Regions from separate parts of the Streptomyces sp. NPDC051133 genome, predicted to be linked through region 3. Evidence: riboswitches for the same ligand, from Rfam matches in the RefSeq annotation. Region 3 holds a riboswitch; each other region holds the start of a gene.
What was found. Region 3 has a riboswitch for cobalamin ahead of AB0N17_RS00640 (CbtB-domain containing protein). Riboswitches for the same ligand answer to the same signal wherever they lie in the genome.
Positions count from the first base shown of each region.

Region 1: linked by a shared signal. The riboswitch ahead of AB0N17_RS02260 (HoxN/HupN/NixA family nickel/cobalt transporter) and the one ahead of AB0N17_RS00640 (CbtB-domain containing protein) in region 3 are both predicted to bind cobalamin.
Region 2: linked by a shared signal. The riboswitch ahead of metE (5-methyltetrahydropteroyltriglutamate--homocysteine S-methyltransferase) and the one ahead of AB0N17_RS00640 (CbtB-domain containing protein) in region 3 are both predicted to bind cobalamin.
Region 4: linked by a shared signal. The riboswitch ahead of AB0N17_RS23915 (cobalamin biosynthesis protein) and the one ahead of AB0N17_RS00640 (CbtB-domain containing protein) in region 3 are both predicted to bind cobalamin.

Region 1 is NZ_JBFBBK010000002.1:21,139-26,666, reverse strand. It holds gene AB0N17_RS02285 (antibiotic biosynthesis monooxygenase) at 1-188, opposite strand, end outside; gene AB0N17_RS02280 (GNAT family N-acetyltransferase) at 247-819, opposite strand; gene tsaD (tRNA (adenosine(37)-N6)-threonylcarbamoyltransferase complex transferase subunit TsaD) at 819-1,868, opposite strand; partial or broken gene cbiT (precorrin-6Y C5,15-methyltransferase (decarboxylating) subunit CbiT) at 1,969-2,451, shown strand; partial or broken gene AB0N17_RS02265 (Fe-Mn family superoxide dismutase) at 2,444-2,704, shown strand; gene AB0N17_RS02260 (HoxN/HupN/NixA family nickel/cobalt transporter) at 2,870-3,979, opposite strand; cobalamin riboswitch at 4,006-4,196, opposite strand; gene AB0N17_RS02255 (metalloregulator ArsR/SmtB family transcription factor) at 4,276-4,680, shown strand; gene AB0N17_RS02250 (hypothetical protein) at 4,794-4,967, shown strand; partial or broken gene AB0N17_RS02245 (citrate/2-methylcitrate synthase) at 5,133-5,294, shown strand; gene metE (5-methyltetrahydropteroyltriglutamate--homocysteine S-methyltransferase) at 5,370-5,528, opposite strand, start outside.
Region 2 is NZ_JBFBBK010000002.1:15,345-20,872, forward strand. It holds gene AB0N17_RS02225 (GAF domain-containing protein) at 1-93, shown strand, start outside; gene AB0N17_RS02230 (aldehyde dehydrogenase family protein) at 172-1,695, shown strand; gene AB0N17_RS02235 (3-hydroxybutyryl-CoA dehydrogenase) at 2,209-3,057, shown strand; cobalamin riboswitch at 3,246-3,469, shown strand; gene metE (5-methyltetrahydropteroyltriglutamate--homocysteine S-methyltransferase) at 3,635-5,528, shown strand, end outside.
Region 3 is NZ_JBFBBK010000001.1:127,292-132,819, reverse strand. It holds gene AB0N17_RS00655 (histidine phosphatase family protein) at 1-140, shown strand, start outside; gene AB0N17_RS00650 (hypothetical protein) at 159-449, opposite strand; gene AB0N17_RS00645 (CbtA family protein) at 550-1,302, opposite strand; gene AB0N17_RS00640 (CbtB-domain containing protein) at 1,324-1,545, opposite strand; cobalamin riboswitch at 1,582-1,723, opposite strand; gene AB0N17_RS00635 ((2Fe-2S) ferredoxin domain-containing protein) at 1,777-2,142, opposite strand; cobalamin riboswitch at 2,237-2,360, opposite strand; gene AB0N17_RS00630 (FGGY-family carbohydrate kinase) at 2,706-4,286, shown strand; gene AB0N17_RS00625 (FGGY family carbohydrate kinase) at 4,288-5,528, shown strand, end outside.
Region 4 is NZ_JBFBBK010000023.1:100,087-105,614, reverse strand. It holds gene AB0N17_RS23935 (class II aldolase/adducin family protein) at 120-788, opposite strand; gene AB0N17_RS23930 (lysozyme) at 978-1,853, shown strand; gene AB0N17_RS23925 (inorganic phosphate transporter) at 1,998-3,248, shown strand; gene AB0N17_RS23920 (hypothetical protein) at 3,284-3,511, shown strand; cobalamin riboswitch at 3,639-3,782, shown strand; gene AB0N17_RS23915 (cobalamin biosynthesis protein) at 3,883-4,827, shown strand; gene AB0N17_RS23910 (cobyric acid synthase) at 4,824-5,528, shown strand, end outside.

The DNA.
Region 1 (5,528 bases), on a different contig from region 3:
GGCTGATGTTCGCCGTCCTGGGAGGCGTGGAAGTTGGCGCAGATGAAGCCGGGTTGGTGCTTCATCGTTTCCTCCGTGGCGCGGGCGAGCAGGTCGATCAGTTCGGGCTGGCGGTCGGGGGAGACGGTGAAGACGTTGATGAGGGTTGCCACGGGGCGGGCGGTGTCGATGTGTGGCGTAACGGTCATGGAGCTGTCCTCTCACTTCGAGTGGCGGAGGTACGCCCCCCGGGATGGACGTGAAGGTCTACGGAGGCAAGGCGGCGAGGGCGCGCGCCGGATGGCGCGGGCCGAGGAAGACGGCAGTGCCTATGCCTTCGGGGGAAGGGTGGGTGGCCTGGGTCCAGCCGTGGCGGCGATAGAAGGCCATGGCCCTGGGGGACCGCACCGAGGTGAGCAGCCAGGAGCGGCCCTCGGGAGCGTCCGCGGTGACCGCCTCCAGCAACGCGTCGGCCAGGCCCGTGCCGCGTGCTGCGGGGCAGACGGCGAGTTCGTCGATCTCGCGGGCTCCGCACAGCCACTCCCTGGTGCGCTCCGGGCCCAGGCCGGCGGCGGCCTGGGGGTAGCAGCGGTCGGTGGGGAAGGGAGCCATGGTCGTCCAGGCGGTGGTGAAGCCGACGACGTCCGATCCCGTGAAGGCGAGCGCTGCTGTGAAGCCGGGGCGCCTGACGTTGTCCGCCAGCCGGATGAGAAACGCGTCGGCCCGCTCCTGGCCCTCGTTCCAGGGCGGGGCGCAGAAGGCGTCGGCGTAGAGGGAGCGCAGGGCGTCGGAGTGCTCCAGCAGGTGCTCGTCGCGGAAGACGTGGATGTCCGCAGTCATCAGGCGGCCACCGCCGTCCTGGCCGTGGGATGAAGGGCGGCGTACTCCAGGGGTGCCGAGGGGTCGATGGACAGGTCCAGGGGTGCCGGTTCGGCTCCGGCCCGTACGAGGAGGTCGCCGACGGCGGCGATCATCGCGCCGTTGTCCGTGCACAGCCGCAGCGGGGGTACGCGCAGCTCGATGTCCGCGGCACGGCACCGCTCCTCGGCCAGCGAGCGGACACGCGAGTTGGCGGCGACCCCGCCGACCACGACCAGGGTGCCCACTCCGTGCTCGACGCAGGCCGCGACCGACTTGCGGGTCAGCACGTCCGCGACCGCCTCCTGAAGGGACGCGGCCCCGTCCGCGACCGGCAGCTCGGCGCCCGTGTGACTCTCGGCCCAGCGCGCCGCCGCCGTCTTCAGCCCGGAGAAGGAGAAGTCGTACGAGCCCGGCAGGGGGCGGGGGAAGGGGACAGCGTACGGATCCCCCGCGCGCGCTGCCCGATCGATGGCCGGGCCACCGGGGTACGGCAGTCCGAAGACGCGCGCGACCTTGTCGAAGCACTCACCGGCGGCGTCGTCGAGGGTGTCGCCGAGATGGGTGATCGGGTCGCGGGCGAGGTCCTGGACGAGGAGCAGAGAGGTGTGGCCGCCGGAGACGATCAGCACCATGCAGGGGTGGGGTAGCGGGCCGTGTTCGAGGGTGTCGGCGGCGACGTGGCCGGCGAGGTGGTGGACGCCGTAGAGCGGGACGCCCAGGGCGTAGGCCAGCCCCTTCGCCCCGGCCAGGCCGACCTGGAGCGCGCCGGACAGGCCGGGCCCGGTGGTCACCGCCACCGCGCCGATGTCGGTCAGCCGCAGTCCGGCCTCGTCCAGGGCGCGCTGGACCACGGGCCGGACCGCATGGACGTGCGCCCGGGCCGCGATCTCCGGTACGACGCCGCCGTAGCGGGCGTGTTCGTCCATGCTCGACGCCACTGCGTGACCGAGCAGCCGCCCGTCCTGGACGAGTCCCGCGCCGGTCTCGTCGCAGGACGACTCGATTCCGAGCACGACGGGAGAGCTCATACTCACCTCTGTCTGCGATGGATAAGTTATTGCGAATAGTGTGCAATAAGGCTCCGCGTTGTGCACCTGGGCGCGAAGATGCTGGTCGGAGCCAGGTGCTGCCGACGACTGGTCGCACCGGCCCGGGGATCCCCTCGACGTCGTCGCCGCCGAGGTCCGCCGCGCACCGGACACCGACCGGCCCCGGCTCGGCGCCGTTCCCGGGCAGCCCGATGGCGCGTACGAGCAAGACGGGCAGCTCACCAGGCGGCATGTCCGGGCCGCCACGCTGGGCGTGCTCGCAGCCGTGCCGGGCGAGCTGTTGTGGGACATCGGCGGGGGATCGGGATCGATCGCGATCGAGTGGCTGCGCACGCAGCCGTCTTGCCGGGCGCTCACCGTCGAGCGGGGCCCGGTGCGTGCGGAGTGGATCGTGCGGAACGCCGAGCGACTGGGCGTGCCCGGGCTCCCCGTCGTCACTGGCACGGCACCTGCCGTGCTGACCGAACTCCCGGCGCCAGACACCGTGTTCATCTGTGGCGGGCTCACCGCGCCCGGTCTGCCAGCTGCCTGCTGGGTCACGCTGCCGGTCGGCGGCCGGATGGGGTGTGCTCGCCTACGAGCCGCTGAGCGGCCGCCTCATCGTCGAAGAGGTCTACGACCACCAGGGCAACGTCGGCCAGGGCTCCACGCCCATCCTGGTCTTCGACGCCTGGGAGCACGCCTTCTACCTGCAGTACAAGAACCAGAAGGTGGACTTCATCGAGGCCATGTGGCAGGTGGTCAACTGGCAGGACGTGGCCAAGCGCTACGCCGCCGCCAAGGAGCGCGGCGACAGCCTGCTGCTCAAGCCGTGACGCCGTAGAGCACTCAAAGCGTCCTGCCTCGTGATCGTCTTCTCACCTTTCACAGGCAGGCGGCACAACGGAAGGCTCCCGCGAGGACATGCTCGCGGGAGCCTTTCTGCTGTCGGTGCAGTAGTGAACCGGGGTCCGTCGGCCGGCCGGTTTGCGGCTGTGCCGTCAGCCGGTGTCGGCGGTGCGGGCGCTCCAGCGCTCCTCGACCTTCGCCAGGCGCCAGTAGCCGATGGCCGCGGCCCAGACGACCACGAACAGGCCGACGATGACGTAGCCCACGTTGTCCAGGTTCAGGTCCGCGATCCAGCCGGAGACGTCGTCGTTCAGTCCCAGTTTGTCGTGCAGCACCCCGACCAGTTCGATGGTGCCGACGAAGAAGGCCACCGCGATGGACAGGCCGGTGATGGTGAGGTTGTAGAAGACCTTCCGCACGGGGTTGGAGAAGGCCCACTGGTAGGCGAAGTTCATGAAGGTGCCGTCGAGGGTGTCGAACAGGCTCATGCCGGCGGCGAAGAGGAGGGGCAGGCACAGGATCGCGTACCAGGGCAGGCCGGCCGCGGCGCCGTTCCCGGCCAGGGCGAGGAGCAGGACCTCGGTGGTGGTGTCGAAGCCGATGCCGAAGAGGAAGCCGAGCGGGAACATCTGGCCGGGGCGGCGGATGGACTTGGTGAGGCGGCCCAGGAGGCGGTTCATGAAGCCGCGCGAGTCGAGGTGGGCTTCCAACTCCGCCTCGTCGTACTGCCCGGCGCGCATGGCCTTGAAGACGCGGGCGATGCCGAGCAGGGCGACCAGGTTGAGGGCGGCGATCAGGTACAGGAAGCCGCCGGAGACGGTGGTGCCCACGGTGCCGAGGACTTGGTGGGTGCTGGAGCCGTCGTTCATCAGGGTGCCGGCGAGCTTGGCGCCGCCGGCGACCAGCGCGGCCATGGCGACCACCACGCTGGAATGGCCGAGGGCGAACCAGAAGCCCACCGAGACGGGCCGCTTGCCGTCGGCCATCAGCTTGCGGGTGGTGTTGTCGATCGCGGCTATGTGGTCCGCGTCGAAGGCGTGCCGCATACCGAGGGTGTAGGCCGTGATGCCGAGGCCCACCCCGAACGCCTTGGTACCGACCTCGTAGTGGTGCGGCACCACGAGCAGGAACAGGATTCCGAAGGCGGCCACGTGCAGAGCGACGATCACGGCCAGCAGGCCGGCGGTGCGGACGGTGTCCTCGCGGCGCCAGCGGAAGGAAGGGGCGGCGGCGGTTTCGGGCACGCCTGGGGACACGGTCATACGGTCACGCTCCAACACCTCGTGGATCAGCTTCGTGCTGCCGTGGCCGGTCTCCTGGCTGACGGGTCATCGCGCCCGCCCCTGCCTTCCCGGCCGTGAGGCCAGTGGCAACGCATGGGGCGGGAACTCCCCGATCACAGTGGCGAGGGCCGCTCCGGACTGAGCCCTTGAGGGGCTGTCACCGGTCTTCCCGAACACCACGGCCCGCCCACCCTAGAAGGCGGCAGCCGGTGGCTGCAAGGTTGCACAACTGATCAGGTATGGAGACGGGGGCCGGTGACTGCGATGATGAGCGCATGCATCTCGTCCCCGCGGAACGTGCAGGGCAGCGGACCATCGACGGCCATCGGGTCTGCGACGCCATCGCGGCCGTCGGCGAGCCCGAGCGGGTACGCGCCTGGGCCGACCGTTTCTCCCTGCTCTCGGATCCTGGGCGCCTCTCCCTGCTGCTGGCCCTCCACGAGGCGGGCCCCATCGCCGTCTCCGACCTCGCCGTTGCCACCGGTATGCGGGACACCGCCGTGTCCCAGGCGCTGCGTCTGCTGCGGGCCGCAGGCATCGTCCAGGGTGAGAAGGACGGCCGGATCGTGCGCTACCGTCTCGTCGACGACCGGATCTCCGCTTTGCTGAAACACTGCGCGTCACACGAGGGGGTGAGCGTCGACGGCGCACTGTCAGGACGAGGAAGCGACACAGGGTGACAGTGAGGGGATCCGCAACCGGCACTCCCGTGTTCCTGCCGGGGCCTTCCGTGCTTTCTGGCCTGACCGAGCAGTTCGATGTTCCCAAACGCTCACCGCAGGCACTTGCCTAAATGTTCACGCGGCAGGGCACTTTTCCGTACGGAATGGGGGCGTGTGATTCGGGTGCCGCCGCATTCCTTGGCCGCCAGTTTCCGGGCGAGGTGTGGCGGGACTGCGACCAACTCCTCGGGCGGGCCGTGGTGGTCAAACTGCTGCATGCCGAGGAGGCGGAAGACACCGAGTGATTCCGCCTGGAGGCGCAGATCGCGGCCCGGCTCAACCACCCCGACGTCGTGGGCATGTACGACTTCGCCGCGCACAACGACCAGCCCCACCTGGTCACACTTCCAGGCTCACGTGGCGCGCCGCGCCATGACGCCTCAGGCGGCGCGGACCGCCCCGGCAGGGACCTGGTGGGCTTCGACGTCCCTGTCTTCACGCCGAACTTTGTGATGAGCCGGATCACCGGCTGGACCGCTCACATCACCGGACAGCTCGCCCACAACGCGCTGACCCAGCCGCTCGCCTCCTACGACGCACCGGTGCAGCGGCCGGTTCCGAGCGCCTCGTAGCCCCACGTCGGGCAGGAGAGGTACTTGTTTGGCAGGGCCGGGGCACGAGCGCCCCGGCCCTGGTTCTCGACAGGATCAGGACTGGGAGAGCTCACCGCGCACGATGCGGGCGGCTGCGACCAGGTTCTCCAGGGCGACGCGGGTCTCCGGCCAGCCGCGAGTCTTCAGGCCGCAGTCGGGGTTGACCCACAGGCGTTCTGCGGGAATGGCCTTCAGGCCGATGCGCAGCAGTTC
Region 2 (5,528 bases), on a different contig from region 3:
ACCGCGCCGGTGCGGGCCCGGCTCACCGCGCTCGAGGCCGAACTGACCGCGCCGGCCGGCCGGGCACCGGGGCGGACCTGCGGCGCAACGTAGGTGCAACGTCCGCCTGCCTAGCCTCCCGGGCGAGAGCTGCCCAACGGCGGGCAGCGCTGCACCGGGAGGCAGACCAGCATGACTCGTTACGCGGCGCCGGGCACCGAGGGCGCGATCGTCTCCTACCAGGCGCGCTACGACCACTTCATCGGCGGTGCGTACGTGCCGCCGACGCGCGGGCAGTACTTCGAGAATCCGTCGCCGGTCAACGGGCAGCCGTTCACGGAGATCGCGCGCGGTACCGCGGAGGACGTCGAGCGGGCGCTGGACGCGGCGCACGAGGCCGCCCCGGGGTGGGGCCGTACGTCGGTGACGGAGCGCAGTGACGTCCTGCGCAGGATCGCCGACCGGATGGAGGCCAACCTCGAAGCCCTCGCGGTCGCGGAGAGCTGGGAGAACGGCAAACCGGTGCGGGAGACGCTGGCGGCGGACATCCCGCTGGCGATCGACCACTTCCGCTACTTCGCGGGGGCGATCCGGGCGCAGGAGGGGTCGCTGGGCGAGATCGACGACGACACGGTGGCGTACCACTTCCACGAGCCGCTGGGGGTCGTCGCGCAGATCATCCCGTGGAACTTCCCGATCCTCATGGCGGCGTGGAAGCTGGCGCCGGCGCTCGCCGCGGGCAACGCGGTCGTCCTCAAGCCCGCGGAGCAGACCCCGGCGTCCATCCACTACTGGATGAGCCTGATCGCGGACCTGCTGCCGCCGGGTGTCGTGAACATCGTCAACGGCTTCGGGGTCGAGGCGGGCAAGCCGCTGGCGTCCAGTCCGCGGGTGGCGAAGGTGGCGTTCACCGGTGAGACCACTACGGGGCGGCTGATCATGCAGTACGCCTCGGAGAACATCAAGCCGGTCACCCTCGAACTCGGCGGCAAGTCCCCGAACATCTTCTTCGACGACGTGTGGGCGCACGACGACGACTTCCGCGACAAGGCGCTCGAGGGCTTCACCATGTTCGCGCTCAACCAGGGCGAGGTGTGCACCTGCCCGTCCCGGGCGCTGGTCCAGCGGGGCCACTACACGGAGTTCCTCGAGGCGGCGGTCGAGCGCACCCGGCAGATCAAGCCGGGCCACCCGCTGGACACCGACACGATGATCGGCGCCCAGGCCTCCAACGACCAGCTGGAGAAGATCCTGTCCTACCTGGACATCGGCCGGCAGGAGGGCGCGAGGGTCCTCACGGGCGGGGAGCGCATCGAGCACGACGGCGAGCTGAAGGGCGGCTACTACGTCCAGCCGACCGTCTTCGAGGGCGACAACCGGATGCGGATCTTCCAGGAGGAGATCTTCGGGCCGGTCGTCTCGGTGGCTTCGTTCGACGACTTCGACGACGCGATCAAGATCGCCAACGACACGCTGTACGGCCTCGGCGCGGGCGTGTGGACCCGGGACGCCAACACCGCCTACCGCGCGGGACGCGCGATCCAGGCGGGCCGGGTGTGGACCAACTGCTATCACGCCTACCCCGCGCACGCGGCGTTCGGAGGCTACAAGCAGTCCGGCATCGGCCGCGAGACGCACAAGATGATGCTGGAGCACTACCAGCAGACGAAGAACATTCTAGTTTCATACAGTCCTCAGAAGCTCGGGTTCTTCTAGAGCCTGAAGTCGGTTTGCCTGGAGGCAACATTGGGCTCCAGGCAACCAGACCCGGTAGGTACCTGCTGTAATCAATTGGGTTCGTCGCGTTACCGACTGGCATCCGAGAGAGTTCCCGCCGGACCAGTCGCGGACCAATAGCGCCGAAAGACATCGCTCCAGGAGCCGTCCGCTCACGAGCGCAGCGACCCGCCGATACTCGGCAGCGGCGCCCGAACAGCCAGCAGTTCTCAGCTGGGCAGCGGCCACCGTTGAGCGCCGCGACCCATTGAACACACCGCCCCGGCTGCCCGACATCCCCCAAGCCACGAGCCGACGACCTGAAACCCTTCCTCGGGCACTGGAGCCCTTACGGCCCACCTACTGAACGTCCGCACCGCACGGTGAGCGCACACACAACCGCAGTTCAGTGGCTCTTCGCGACCGGTTCAATCGCGGCACACCGACGTGGTGGGTCATCGGAAACACGTGGCAGGAACGCCAACCTGCCATAATCGCAAGTCAATCTGGCCTGTGGCCGTCGTGGGCGGCGGTCAGATGGGCGCCGGCATCGCCGAGGTCTGCGCACGGGCAGGGCTCGACACCGTGGTGTGCGAGGTGGACGCGGTGGCGGCCCGCGCCGCACGGGATCGGGTGTCGGCGTCACTCGACCGCGCCGTACGGCGCGGCAAGCTGGAGGATGCCGCCGCGCGGGACGCCTTCGCCCGTTTGGTCTTCACCGGTGATCTGGAGGACCTGGCCGACCGGCAGCTGGTCGTCGAAGCCGTTGTCGAGAACACGGATGCCAAGGCCGAGGTGTTCGCCGCCCTCGACAAGATCGTCGAGGATCCCGCCGCGGTTCTCGCCACCAACACCTCATCCCTCCCGGTCATGCGGCTCGGCATGGCCACGAGCCGCGCGGACCGGGTCGTGGGACTGCACTTCTTCAACCCCGTCCCCGTGCTGCCGCTGGTGGAGGTCGTGACCTCGCTGCACACGTCGGCCGGCACGACCTCCGCGGTCGAGGACTTCGCGGCCCGTGTGCTCGGCAAGACCGTGATCCGGTCCCAGGACCGGGCCGGCTTCGTCGTCAACGCGCTGCTCATCCCCTACCTGCTGTCCGCGATCCGAATGGCCGAGTCCGGCTTCGCCACGGCCGCCGACATCGACACCGGCACGGAGCTGGGCTGCGCTCACCCGATGGGCCCACTGAAGCTCGCAGACCTGATCGGACTGGACACCGTCGCCTCGATCGCCGAGTCCCTCTACGACGAGTTCCGCGAGCCGCTGTACGCGCCACCGCCGCTGCTCCACCGGATGGTGGAGGCAGGACTGCTCGGCCGGAAGACCGGCAGGGGATTCCACACCTACGACCAGGGCTGAGGACCTGGTACGACGCGGGCTGAGGGGCCCGTACCGCCGGCGGGTTGAGGGTCCCGCACGGCGACTCAGGGGAAGGGCGGGAAGCGTGAGTGCGGGCGCTTCCCGCCCCGTGGCGTTCCTGGCGTCGAGATTCCCACTTCACCATCCGGATGGTGGACGTAGCGCGTTCCTCGAACGCAGTACCCCGTACGCTGACCGGAGCAGCTGGTTCGCCCCGTCCGCCAGGCGGGATGCGTCGCAAGAGGGAACCCGGTGGGAATCCGGGACTGCCCCGCAGCGGTGAGCGGGAACGACCGCCGTCATACGCACTGGGCCCGACGTACTGGGCCTGGGAAGCGACGGCCAGTAGGTGTCCTCCTCGGTGAGGACGTGCCCGCGAGTCCGAAGACCTGCCAACTGCCCGCGCTCGAAGCACTCGTGCGCGGACATCCCGGTGACCTCGAGGGCGGGTCGGCGTACACACCAGACGGACGACCGTGCCTTGCCGCGCCAGGTCATTCCTGTCAGGTTCGTCACCCCTTCGCGCTCTCGTCCCGTCTCCGGGATCTCAGGGATTCATCTCGCGAAGGAGATCTCCGTGACAGCGAAGTCCGCAGCCGCGGCAGCACGGGCCACCGTGTACGGCTACCCCCGCCAGGGTCAGAACCGGGAACTGAAGAAGGCGATCGAGGGCTACTGGAAGGGCAGCGTCACCGCCGACGCCCTACGAGCCGCCGCCACCAACCTGCGCCGGACGAACTGGCAGCAGCTGGCCGAAGCCGGCATCGACGAAGTGCCGACCGGTGACTTCTCGTACTACGACCACGTGCTCGACACCACCGTCATGGTCGGTGCGGTCCCCGCCCGCCATCGGGCCGCCGTCGCCGCGGACGCGCTGGACGGGTACTTCGCCATGGCGCGCGGCACCAAGGACGTGGCGCCGCTTGAGATGACGAAGTGGTTCGACACGAACTACCACTATCTGGTGCCGGAGTTGGGCCCGGACACGGTGTTCACCGCGAACTCGACCAAGCAGGTCGGCGAGTTCAAGGAGGCCCTCTCCTTGGGCCTGACCGCCCGGCCCGTCCTCGTCGGACCCATCACCTACCTCCTGCTGGCCAAGGCCGCGCCAGGCGTGGCCGCCGGCTTCGACCCCCTCGTCCTCCTCGACCGGCTCCTTCCGGTGTACGCCGAGGTCCTCGTCGATCTGCGCGCGGCCGGCGCGGAATGGGTGCAGGTCGACGAGCCCGCCCTGGTCCAGGACCGTACGCCGGCCGAGCTGAGTGCCGCCGAACGTGCCTACCGTGACCTCGGCGCCCTGACCGACCGTCCCAAGCTGTTGGTCGCCTCCTACTTCGACCGCCTGGGTGACGCGCTGCCGGTGCTCGCCAAGGCTCCGGTGGAGGGGCTGGTCCTGGACTTCACCGAGGCCGCCGCCGCCAACCTGGACGCGCTCGCGGCCGTCGGCGGGCTGCCCGGCAAGCGCCTGGTCGCGGGTGTCGTCAACGGCCGCAACATCTGGGTGAACGACCTGGAGAAGTCCCTCTCCACGCTCGGCACTCTGCTCGGTCTTGCCGACCGGGTCGACGTGTCCGCTTCTTGCTCCCTGCTGCACGTCCCCCTCGACGCTGCCATGGAACGCGGCATCGAGCCACAGATCCTTCGCTGGCTGGCCTTCGCGAAGCAGAAGACGCGTGAGATCGTCACCCTCGCCCAGGGCCTCGCGCACGGCACCGACGCCATCGCCGCGGAGCTGGCCGCGAACCGAGCCGATCTGGCCTCCCGCGCGAACTCCCCCATCACGCACGACCCAGCCGTCCGTGCCCGTGCAGCCGCCGCCACCGAGGCCGACGCCCGCCGGTCCCAGCCGTACGCCGAGCGGACCACCGCCCAGCGCGCCCGCCTCGGGCTGCCGCTGCTGCCGACGACTACGATCGGCTCCTTCCCGCAGACGGACGAACTGCGCACGGCCCGCGCCGACCTGCGCGCCGGACGCATCGACACGGCCGGCTACGAAGAGCGCGTCAAGGCCGAGATTCAGGAGGTGATCTCCTTCCAGGAGAAGGCCGGCCTGGACGTCCTGGTGCACGGCGAGGCCGAACGCAACGACATGGTCCAGTACTTCGCCGAGCAGCTCACCGGCTACCTCGCCACCCAGCACGGCTGGGTCCAGTCCTACGGCACCCGCTACGTCCGCCCGCCGATCCTGGCCGGCGACATCTCCCGCCCCGAGCCGATGACCGTGCGCTGGACGACGTACGCCCAGTCCCTCACCCACCGCCCGGTCAAGGGCATGCTCACCGGCCCCGTCACCATGCTCGCCTGGTCCTTCGTCCGCGACGACCAGCCCCTCGGCGACACCGCCCGCCAGCTCGCCCTCGCCCTGCGTGACGAGGTGAACGACCTGGAAGCCGCGGGCACCTCGGTGATTCAGGTGGACGAGCCCGCACTGCGCGAAACGCTGCCGCTCCGCGCCGCCGACCGGCCCGACT
Region 3 (5,528 bases):
TCCTGGGTCTGCCCCCGGCCTCCTTCTGGCGGCTCGACGTGGCGCCGTTGACGGCCACGGAACTCAGCGGCCGGGCCGGCCGGTGGAATCTGCGGCTGGGGCGGCCCCTGCCGCGGTCGGACACCGCCTCGGCGGACTGAGAGCGGGGCGGGGGCGGTTCAAGAGGCCGCGTCCCGGTGCCGGCGCAGCAGCGCGGCCGGCGCGCAGCGCGGACACCTGCCGCCCTCGCCGTCCGGCCCGTGGCAGTCCGCCGCGTCGTGGACGAGCGTCTCCAGCTCCTGGAGGAGCCGTTCGGTCCGCTTGGCCTGCTGGGCGAGCACCCGCACCCGGGCGCTCTGGCCGCCGATCTGCCGGCGGTCGGCGATCAGCTGCTCGTACTCCTCGGCGGTCAGGGCGAGCGCCTCACGGCCCGCGAGGGTGATGCGGCGGGGCTGGAGATGTCTGGCCACTCGGTCCTCCGCTCCTCGGCTCCTCGGCTCCTCGGCTCGCCGGGAGAATGCCGGAGGGCCCCCGGATGGTTCCGAAGGGCCCTCGGGTGTCCCGAAACCGTCAGTTCGAGGCGGGAACCGTCCGGCCGGACGGGGCCGTCGCCGGCTTGGGGTTGAGCTTCCGCTCCGCCAACTCACCGAAGAGCAGGCCGAATCCGCCCCACAGGGCGGACTGGATGGCCAGTGCGGACAGCCGGAACCGCCACAGCAGGGCGGCCGGGAAGTCCTTGGGCACCTCGTTGATGACGGGCAGGAACTCGTAGGCCAGGCCGATGACGACGGCGAAGGCGGCCACCGCGACGACCGTCGCCCACCAGTTGCCCAGGCCGGGCGCCAGGCGCTTGCCCAGGATGGTCGCTGCGACCGCGAGGAGGACGCTGAGCAGCATCATCAGGAAGTACAGGGTGGTCCGTTCGCCGATGGTGTCGGGTTCGCCGACCGACGGCGGATTGGCCGGGTACTTCAGGAACGGCACGACGTACACGGCGAGCAGCGCGCAGCCGGACAGCAGCAGCGCGGTCGCCCGCGGGCCGAACCGGCCGACCCTGCCGAGCGCGAAGCAGTACGCGAGCGCGGCGATGCCGCCGAAGGCGACCCCGTACACGAGGACGCCGGTGGCGAGGCCCGCCGTGGACTGCAGGGAGCGGGAGACGACCTCCATCTCGTGCTCGTGGGAGTGGGCGTCCTCGAAGGCGATCGCCTTGTCGACGCTCGGCTCACCGAGGAGATAGGCGACGACGAGGGCGAGCACGCCGGCGGCAAGGCCGGCGAGCATGCCCCGCACGAGGAGGTTTCTTACCGTTGCGGAGTTCATGGGCGCGCGGCGTCCCTCGCGTCAGTGGCAGGGGAAGCCGAGCAGGTGGCGGGCGTCGTGCACCCATTCGTGGACGTCCGTGCCGTTGAACACGGAGGTGGCGCCCTGCTCGGCGCCGACGAAGTAGAGCAGGACGAGCATCAGGACGCCGAAGAAGACCGCCCAGGGAGCAATCGCCTTCAGCGGCAGCTTGGCGGGGATGGCGGGAGTGGTGGGTGTCGGCTGAGCGACGGTCTGCGCCATGGCAGAACCTCCTCTGGGAGTTCGCGTCCCAACTCGGTGGTGCACAGGACGACGGCCACGGGTCTGACTCACAAGCCGCCCGAGGGGGCTTGCACACAGTGGCGCGACCGTGCCGGATTCCCACCGGCTTCCGTCTCGCCGTCGTCGATATCGGACAGACCGTACCGCGGCAGGCGGGCGCGGCCAAGGCCGCCTCCGCCTGCCGTGATCTTCGTCTCCGGCCGGGCCGCCTCAGGAACGCGCCGTGCGCCGCGGCGGGGTGAAGGCGTACAGGTCGAGGATGTCGGGCCGGGGAGCCACGCCCGGGCCGCCGGCACGCACCCAGGTGACGATGTCCTCGGTCGCGTCCGGATCGTTGACGAGTCCGAGCCAGACCGGCCGCGCACCGGCGGCCCGGCCGGCGGCGGACGGCTGGACGACGATGACGTTGGCCTGGTCGCACACGTCGAGGCACTCCGAGATGCGCACCGGCACCTCCGCCCGCAGCCGCGCGGTCTGCGCCGCGTGGTCGACGCCGGGCAGCTTGGGACTTCCGCAGCAGCAGTCCCGGCACACGACGACCCGGCTCGGCGCCGGTCCGGCGTCCTTCGCGGGCATGCCCGATGTCTGCTCCGTGGGCCTCTCGGGCACGGCGCCGCTCCCCTCTTTCCGGGGAGATCCGCCCCGGTGTCGCGCGAGGAGGCGACCGCGTGAGTCTCCTGGCTCCCGGGTCCGCTCTCGCCCCGCCCTCCCCCACCCGGTGCCGGGCGGTGGCCTGCTGAACGCGCTCACCGGTCACAGTGGCGGGACCGCGCCGGATTCTCACCGGCTTCCTCGGACCGCCGTCGCCTGATGTCGCCGGTCATCATCTCATCCGGCGGGGTGGGCCCGGATCGGCCGGAGGAGGGAGGCGTCGCCGTGGCGGAGTTCGGCGGTCGCCTCGCCGGGGGCGGGGCCGGGTGCCGTGACGGTGCGCGGGTGCGCGACGAGGCCGGCGCCAAGTGTGGCCGATTGGCTGCTGGTCGGCGGTGCGGGGCCGGCCGTGGGACGAGTCCCGGGGGCGATTGACGTCGCCCGCGGTGCGCGATTCCCTGATTTCTGCGAGCCGCACGTGGCCGGTCCGGTCGGACGAAAAGGTCCGGGCCGGGCGCGGGCCTTGGTGAAGGGCAGGTGGTGCAGTCATGTCGGTTCTCACCATCGACGTCGGAACCTCGGTCATCAAATCCGTGGTGTTCGACGACCGGGGCAAGGAGTTGGCGGTCTCCCGCGTCGGCACCGAGGTGCTGCGCCCCCGTCCCGGATGGGCGGAGCAGGACATGGACGCGGTGTGGAACGGGGTCGTCCGCACCGTGCGCGGCGTCCTGGACCGGCTCGGTGCCCACGACCCCGTGTGGCTGATGAGCTTCACGGCCCAGGGCGACGGCTGCTGGCTCGTGGACGGTGACGGCCGTCCCACCGGCCCGGCGGTCCTGTGGTCCGACGGGCGGGCCGGCGACCTGCTCACCCGCTGGGAGGCCGACGGCGTCCTGGAGCGGGCGTTCCGCCGCAACGGCTCGCTCACCTGCAGCGGCATGCCCAACGCGGTGCTCAGCTGGCTCGCCGGGCACGACCCGGAGCGGCTGCGGCGCTCCCGTACCGCGCTGACGGCGGCCGGCTGGCTGTTCCTGAAGCTCACCGGGGTCACCGCCGTCGACGAGTCCGACGCCTCGGCGCCCTTCCTCGACCACGCCACCGGCGCCTACGACCCGGAGATCCTCGACCTCTTCGCGATGAGGTGGGCCGAGCCGCTGCTGCCGCGCATCCTCGGCGAACACGAGCGCATCGCCGACATCACCCGGCACGCCGCCGCCGAACTCGGCCTGCCCGCCGGGCTGCCCGTCGTCATGGCCCCCTACGACATCGCCGCCACCGCCCGCGGCGCCGGGGCCGTCGCTCCCGGGCAGGCGTGCGCCATCCTCGGCACCACCCTGTGCACCGAGATCGTCACCCGGGAACCGGACACCGGCGGCGAGCCGTGCGGCATCAACATCGCCTACCGCGGCCGCGATCGCGTCCTGCGCGCCTTCCCCACCCTCTCCGGCACCGAGGTCCTCGACTGGGCCTGCCGCACCCTGTCCGTCGAGGACCCCGCCGCCCTCGGCAGGCTCGCCTTCGGCACCGAACCGGGCGCGGGGGGAGTGGCGTTCCTGCCGTACCTCTCGCCCGCCGGGGAGCGCGCCCCGTTCCTCGACCCGCACGCCCGGGGTGTCTTCTGGGGCCTGTCCCTCGACCACACCCCCGCCCATGTCGCCCGCGCCGTCTTCGAGGGGCTGTCCCTGGTCGTCCGCGACTGTCTGGCGGCGTCCCGGACCGACGTGCACGAACTGCGCCTGTGCGGGGGCGGCTCCGCCAGCGACGCCTGGTGCCGGCTGATCGCCGACGTCACCGGTGTGCCGACGGCCCGCAGCGCCGACACCGAGCTGGGCGCCAAGGGCGCGTTCCTCACCGGTCTCGTCCTCACCGGCGCGGAGAGCGGTATGCGCGGCGCCGCCGAACGGTACGTCCGGATGCGCTCCGGCTGGGAGCCGGACGCCGAACGGGCCGCGTTCTACGACGGCCTCTACGACACGTACCTCACCTGGCGCGACACCGCCCGCTCCCTGGGCTGGTCCCCCGCACCCGCTTCCGCCCCCGTTCCCGACCCCGGGTCCGCGTCCGCGGCGCCGCCCGCCGCCCCCGCCGCCGTACCGGCCGCCGCCGACGCCCCTGCCCCGCAGGCCTAGCATGTCTGACGCGCTGTCACCCGACGCCGTCCACCTCGGACTCGATCTCGGCACCCAGAGCGCCCGCGCGGTCGCGGTCGACGGCACCGGCCGGCTGCTGGGCGCCGCCTCCCGTCCGCTCACCGGCACGCGCGACGGAGTCCGCCACGAGCAGGACCCCGGGCAGTGGTGGCCGGCGCTCGCCGCCGCCTGCCGCGAGGCGCTGACCGGGATCGACCCGCGCCGGGTGCGGGGCCTGGCCGTGGACGCCACCTCCGGGACCGTGCTCCTGGCCGACGCGGCGGGCGCCCCCCTCACCCCGGGGCTGATGTACGACGACCGGCGGGCCGACGCGTACACCGCCCGCGTCAACACGTGCGGCGCGGGCGTGTGGGAGAAGCTCGGCTATCGCGCCATGCAGCCGTCCTGGGCGCTGCCCAAACTGCTGTGGCTGCTGGACGACCCGACCGGGCCGGGCCGCCGGGGCCTGCCCGCGGGCGCCCGTCTGCTGCACCAGGCCGACCTGGTCACCTGGCGGCTGACCGGGCGCCAGGTCGCGAGCGACGCCAGTCACGCCCTGAAGACGGGCTACGACCTGATCGCCGAGCGGTGGCCCGAGGCCGAACTCGACGCGCTCGGCGTGCCGGGGCCGCTGCTGCCCGACGTCGTCCCGCCCGGAACCGTCCTCGGCACGGTGTGCGCGGGGGCCGCCGCGGCGACCGGCGTCCCCGCCGGCACGCCGGTCACGGCGGGCATGACCGACGGCTGCGCGGCGCAGATCGGCGCCGGGGCGCTCACACCCGGCTCCTGGAACTCGGTACTGGGCACCACCCTGGTGCTCAAGGGGGCGAGCCCGCACCTCGTCCGCGATCCCGGCGGCGTGGTCTACTGCCACCGCGGTCCCGACCGTACCTGGCTGCCCGGGGGCGCCTCCAGCAGCGGCGCCGGTGTCCTCGCCCGCCGCTTCCCCGGCGCGAGCCCCGCCGCCCTCGACGCGCTGACCGCGCGGGCCGCCGCGACCGGCTCCACCGCCGTCGTCTATCCGCTGGCCGGCTCGGGCGGCGAGCGCTTCCCGTTCCGGGCCCCCGACGCCGGACCCTTCGTCCTCGGCGAACCCGCGGGCAGGGCCGAGGAGTTCCATGCCTGCCTGCTCGGCGTGGCGCTGGTCGAACGGCTCTGCCTCGACTACCTCGACCACCTCGGCGCCCCCGTCGACGGCCCGCTCACGTTCACCGGCGGCGGCTCCCGCAACCGCTACTGGTC
Region 4 (5,528 bases), on a different contig from region 3:
GGGCGCCTCGTGGCGGGGCGCCGTCGCGGCGGACCGCGGGCAGTCTGCTCAGGAAGGAGCGGCGGGCCGAAGCGAGCCGGGCGGCAAGGGGGCGGGGCGCGGGACTGGGCAGCAAGGGGTCACCTCCGTTGGCCGTACCCCTTCAAGCGTTCCCCGACCTCGGCCAGTTGTGCCTCGGTCAGCAGGGACGGGTTCAGACCGGGCACGGAGGACGCCGTCAGCCACAGGCGGCACATCCACTCCAGCTGGGCGGTGCGGTCGTAGGCCTGGTCGAGGCCGGCGCCGTAGGTGATCGTGCCGTGGTTCTGCAGGAGGCAGGCGGAGCGGCCGGTGAGGGCGCGGAGCATGTTCCCGGCCAGCTCGTCACTGCCGTAGGTCGCGTAGGGGGCGACCCGTACGGGACCGCCGAGGGCCGCCGCCATGTAGTGGACCAGCGGAAGCTCCGGCACGAGCGTGGAGACCGCGGTCGCGTGCACGGCGTGGGTGTGGACGACCGCGCGGGCGTCGGTGGTGCGGTAGACGGCGAGGTGCATGGGCAGCTCGCTGGTCGGCACCAGCGTGCCGAGCACCTGGCGTCCGTCGAGGTCGACGCCGGTGAGGTCGCCGGGGGTGAGCCGGTCGTAGGGGACGCCCGACGGGGTGACGAGCACGAGGTCCCCGACGCGCGCGGAGACGTTGCCCGAGGTGCCGACGACCAGTCCGTCGGCGACCGTACGGCGCGCCGTCGCGACCACGTCCGCCCAGACGCGTGCGTGCTCCGCGTCCCCGTCCCACCGTTGTTCAGCCATGCCCGCGATCCTGCCAGCCGGCGGGTGCGGGGGCGGGCCGGTCCTGCGCATCGGGCCGGAAGCGGTGCCCCCGAACGGGCGGATGTCGGGCGAATCACCACGCGTCTGCGTCGATCCGGTGATCGCCGGACCTTCAATGGTCCCTCTTGCCCGCCGACCGCGCCGCCGTCCGTCACCCCGGGGAGACCCATGGCCCGTGTACGCACCTTCGCCCGTCGCCGCGCCGGTGTCCTCGCCGCGGCCACGGCGGCGCTGGCCCTGACCGGCACCGCGACCCTCCAGACCGGCACCGCGACCGCCCGCACCGGCAGCGCGACGGACCGGCCCGGCACCGCGACCGCCCCGGCCGGCCCCGGCACCGACCGGGCCGGCCTGCCCGTCCGGACCGACCTGCCCGCCCGGACCGACCTGCCGGCCCGGGCCGCACGCCCGCCCCGGGGGCCCGACGTGTCGTCCCACCAGAAGCACGTCGACTGGCCGGCGGCGCGCACCGAGGGAGCACGGTTCGTCTACGTCAAGGCGACCGAGTCCACGGACTACACCAATCCCTACTTCCCCCGGCAGTACGCCGGCGCGCGCGAGGCCGGCCTGATCCGGGGCGCGTACCACTTCGCGCTTCCGGACCGCTCCTCGGGCGCCCGGCAGGCCGCCTACTTCGTGCGGCACGGCGGCGACTGGCGGGCGGACGGCTGGACCCTGCCGCCCGCGCTCGACATCGAGGACAACCCGTACAGCCGGGAGCTCAAGTGCTACGGGCTGGGCCAGGGCAGGATGGTCCGCTGGATCCGCTCCTTCAGCGACGAGGTCGAGCGGGAGACCGGCCGCCGCCCGGTGATCTACACGTCGACCCGGTGGTGGCGGCTGTGCACCGGCGACAGCCACGCCTTCGCCACGACCCACCCCCTGTGGATCGCCCGGCACGGCACCTCGCGGCCGGGGAAGCTGCCCGGCGGCTGGCGGCACTGGACGTTCTGGCAGTACGACACCGACGGCGGCCTGCCGGGTGACCAGAATCTCTTCCGCGGGTCGGCGAGCCGGCTGCGCGCCTTCGCGCGCGGCCGGTAACCCAAGGGGCGCTTGGGCCGCCCGGGACAAGCGGAACCTCACCCACGCGTTGCCGACACCACGATGCCCGTCCCAGTTCATCTTCCGTTCACCCAGGTTGCCTACGTTCAACCAGCCAACGACCTCGAACGATTGCCTGGGTAAATGGAAAGCTTCTCGCTGATCCTCGCGATTGTGGTGGTAACCGCACTCGCGTTTGATTTCACGAACGGTTTCCACGACACCGCCAACGCGATGGCCACCACCATCTCGACGGGCGCCCTGAAGCCCAAGATCGCGGTGGTCATGTCCGCCGCTCTCAATCTGGTGGGCGCCTTCCTCTCCGTGGAGGTCGCCAACACGATCTCCAAGGGTCTCGTCGACGAGACCGGCATCCGTCCCGAGGTCATCTTCGCCGCCCTGGTCGGCGCGATCCTCTGGAACCTGCTGACCTGGCTGGTGGGCCTGCCCTCCAGCTCCTCGCACGCCCTGATGGGCGGTCTGATCGGCGCCACCGTCGCCTCGGCCGGCTTCGGTGCCGTGCACGGCGACGTGCTGGTCACCAAGGTGCTGCTGCCGGCGGTCGCCGCGCCGGTCGTGGCGGGCGTCGCCTCGATGCTGGCCACCCGCTTCTCCTACGGCATCGGCGGCAAGGCCGAGGGCGAGGCCACCCGCAAGGGCTACCGCGCCGGCCAGATCGCCTCCGCCGGACTGGTCTCCCTGGCCCACGGCACCAACGACGCCCAGAAGACGATGGGCATCATCACCCTCGCGCTGATCGCGGGCGGCGCCATCGCCCCGGGCTCCAACCCTCCCACCTGGGTGATCCTCTCCGCCGGCCTGGCCATCGCGCTCGGCACCTACATCGGCGGCTGGCGCATCATCCGCACGATGGGCACGGGCCTGACCGAGCTGGAGCCGCGCCAGGGCTTCGCCGCCCAGACCAGCGCCGCGACCGCCATCCTCGCCTCCTCCCACCTCGGCTTCTCCCTCTCCACCACGCACGTCGTCTCCGGCTCGGTGATGGGCGCGGGCCTCGGCCGCAAGGGCGGGGTGGTCCGCTGGTCCACCGCGACCCGCATGGCCGTCGCCTGGGTGCTCACCCTCCCGGCCGCCGCGCTGGTCGGCGCGGGCGCCGAGTCGGTCACCGACCTCGGTGACTGGGGCACCGCCGTCGTCGCCGTCTTCCTGGTCGCCGCGAGCGCCGCGATCTGGAAGATCTCCCGGCGCGAGGTCGTCGACCACACCAACGTCGTCGCCGGCTCCGAGGAGCCGGCCGGCGTGGTGACCACCGCCATCGCCGCGGTGACCCCGCCCCCCGCGGGCCAGATCACCGAGGACCTGAAGGCCACGATCGCGGCTCCGGCCCCCGCCGAGCCCGCGGCCCCGGCCGTCCCGCCGGCCGCCACCGTATGACCCCGGTCACCCCGGTTACTGAAGGAAGCATCCCCATGAAGATCGACTGGGCGGCCCTCGGCTCCGTCTTCGGCGTCAGCCTCGCCTTCACGGTGGGCCTGGTGGCGCTGTTCACCCTCGGCATCAACGGTCTGGCGAGGCGTGAGAAGGCCGCCGCCCAGGGCGACTCCGCCGCCCTCGCCGTCACCGGCGCCTACGTCTGCTTCGCGGCCTGCGCGGCTGCGGTGGCGTACGGCATGTACCTGATCGTGGCCAAGGCCTGATCCGGAATCACCAAGGCTCCCCTCCGTCGCCGCGGAGGGGAGCCTTTGCCATGCCCAAGGGCCCCGGGAGCCCCACTGTGTGGGGATCGGCACACTCTCCCCGTCCAGGTCAACGGCAAGTTGACGACCCTTCCGGGGGCGTGGTGGACTGCCCACGCCATGTACGGCGGCAGAAGAGGAAGCCGGTGCGAATCCGGCGCGGTCCCGCCACTGTCACCGGGGAAGAACCCCCCGGGAGCCAGGAACTCTCACCGCCGAATCTCGTCGAACCAGGGCGCGGACACCCTGAGTGAGGACCTGTATCGCCATGCTCGGCTGCCGTTCGAGGACCACCACCAGGCACGTTCCTGTTCCCACGGCCGGCTGAGCCGATGGGTGCCGATCGCTCCTACGCGTACGGCGCCGCCGCCGGCCTTCTCGGTGACCTGCTCCTCGGCGATCCGCGCCGCGGGCATCCGGTGGCCGTGTTCGGACGGGCGGCCGCGGCCGTGGAACGCGCGTTGTGGCACGACCACCGCGGCTGGGGTGCGCTGCACACCGCCGTGTGCGCCGGTGGCGCCGTCGCCCTCGGCGCGGTGGCCGCACGCGTCGTACGCCCCTCCCCCGCCGCCTCCGCCGCGCTGACCGCCGCGGCCACCTGGGCCGTCGTCGGCGGCACCTCGCTGGCCCGCGAGGCCCGCACGATCGGCCGCGCCCTGGAGGCCGGGGACGTCGAGGCCGCCCGGGCCCGGCTGCCGCACCTGTGCGGCCGGGACCCGCAGGCACTGGACGCCGACGGCATCGCCCGGGCCGTGGTCGAGTCCGTCGCCGAGAACACCTCCGACGCCGTCGTGGGCGCCCTGGTGTGGGGTGCCGTGGCGGGGGTGCCCGGGCTGCTCGGGTTCCGCGCCGTCAACACCCTGGACGCGATGGTCGGTCACAAGTCGCCCCGCCACCGGCGCTACGGCTGGGCCTCCGCGCGCCTGGACGACGTCGCCGGCTGGCCGGGGGCCCGGCTGACCGCCGTGCTCGCCGTCCTCGCCGGTCCCGATCCGCGCGGTGCCGTGCGGGCCTGGCGGGACGACGCGGCCCGGCACCCGAGCCCCAACGCCGGGCCCGTCGAGGCGTCGTTCGCGGGGGCGCTCGGGGTGCGGCTGGGCGGCACGTTGTCGTACGGCGGCCGGGTCGAGCACCGCCCGGTCCTGGGCGGGGCGGCCGGACGCGCCGTCCGGGCCACCGACATCGACCGGGCCGTACGGCTCTCCCGCCGCGTCGGCCTGCTCGCGCTCGGCGTCACCGTCGCCGCGCGCCGACTCGTGAAGGGACGTGGGAAGTGAACGGGGGTCTCCTCGTCGCCGGCACCACCTCCGACGCCGGCAAGAGCGTCGTGACGGCCGGGATCTGCCGGTGGCTGGTGCGCCAGGGCGTGAAGGTCGCGCCGTTCAAGGCGCAGAACATGTCGCTGAACTCCTTCGTGACCCGGGAGGGCGCGGAGATCGGGCGGGCCCAGGCCATGCAGGCCCAGGCGTGCCGGATCGAGCCGACCGCGCTGATGAACCCGGTGCTGCTCAAGCCGGGCGGCGAGCAGAGCAGCCAGGTGGTGCTGCTGGGCAGGCCGGTGGGCGAGATGAGCGCGCGTGGTTACCACGGCGGGGGCCAACAGCGGCTGCTGAGCACGGTGCTGGACTGCCTGGCCGAGTTGCGGGGCACGTATGACGCGGTGATCTGTGAGGGGGCGGGCTCGCCGGCGGAGATCAATCTGCGCCGGACGGACATCGTGAACATGGGGATCGCGCGGAACGCGCGGCTGCCCGTGCTGGTGGTGGGGGACATCGACCGCGGGGGCGTCTTCGCGTCCTTCTTCGGCACGGTCGCCCTGCTCTCCCCCGAGGACCAGGAGCTGATCGCCGGATTCCTGGTGAACAAGTTCCGCGGCGACGTCTCCCTGCTGGAGCCGGGCCTGGAGATGCTGCACGGCCTCACCGGGCGGCGCGCCTACGGCGTCCTGCCGTTCCGGCACGGCCTCGGCATCGACGAG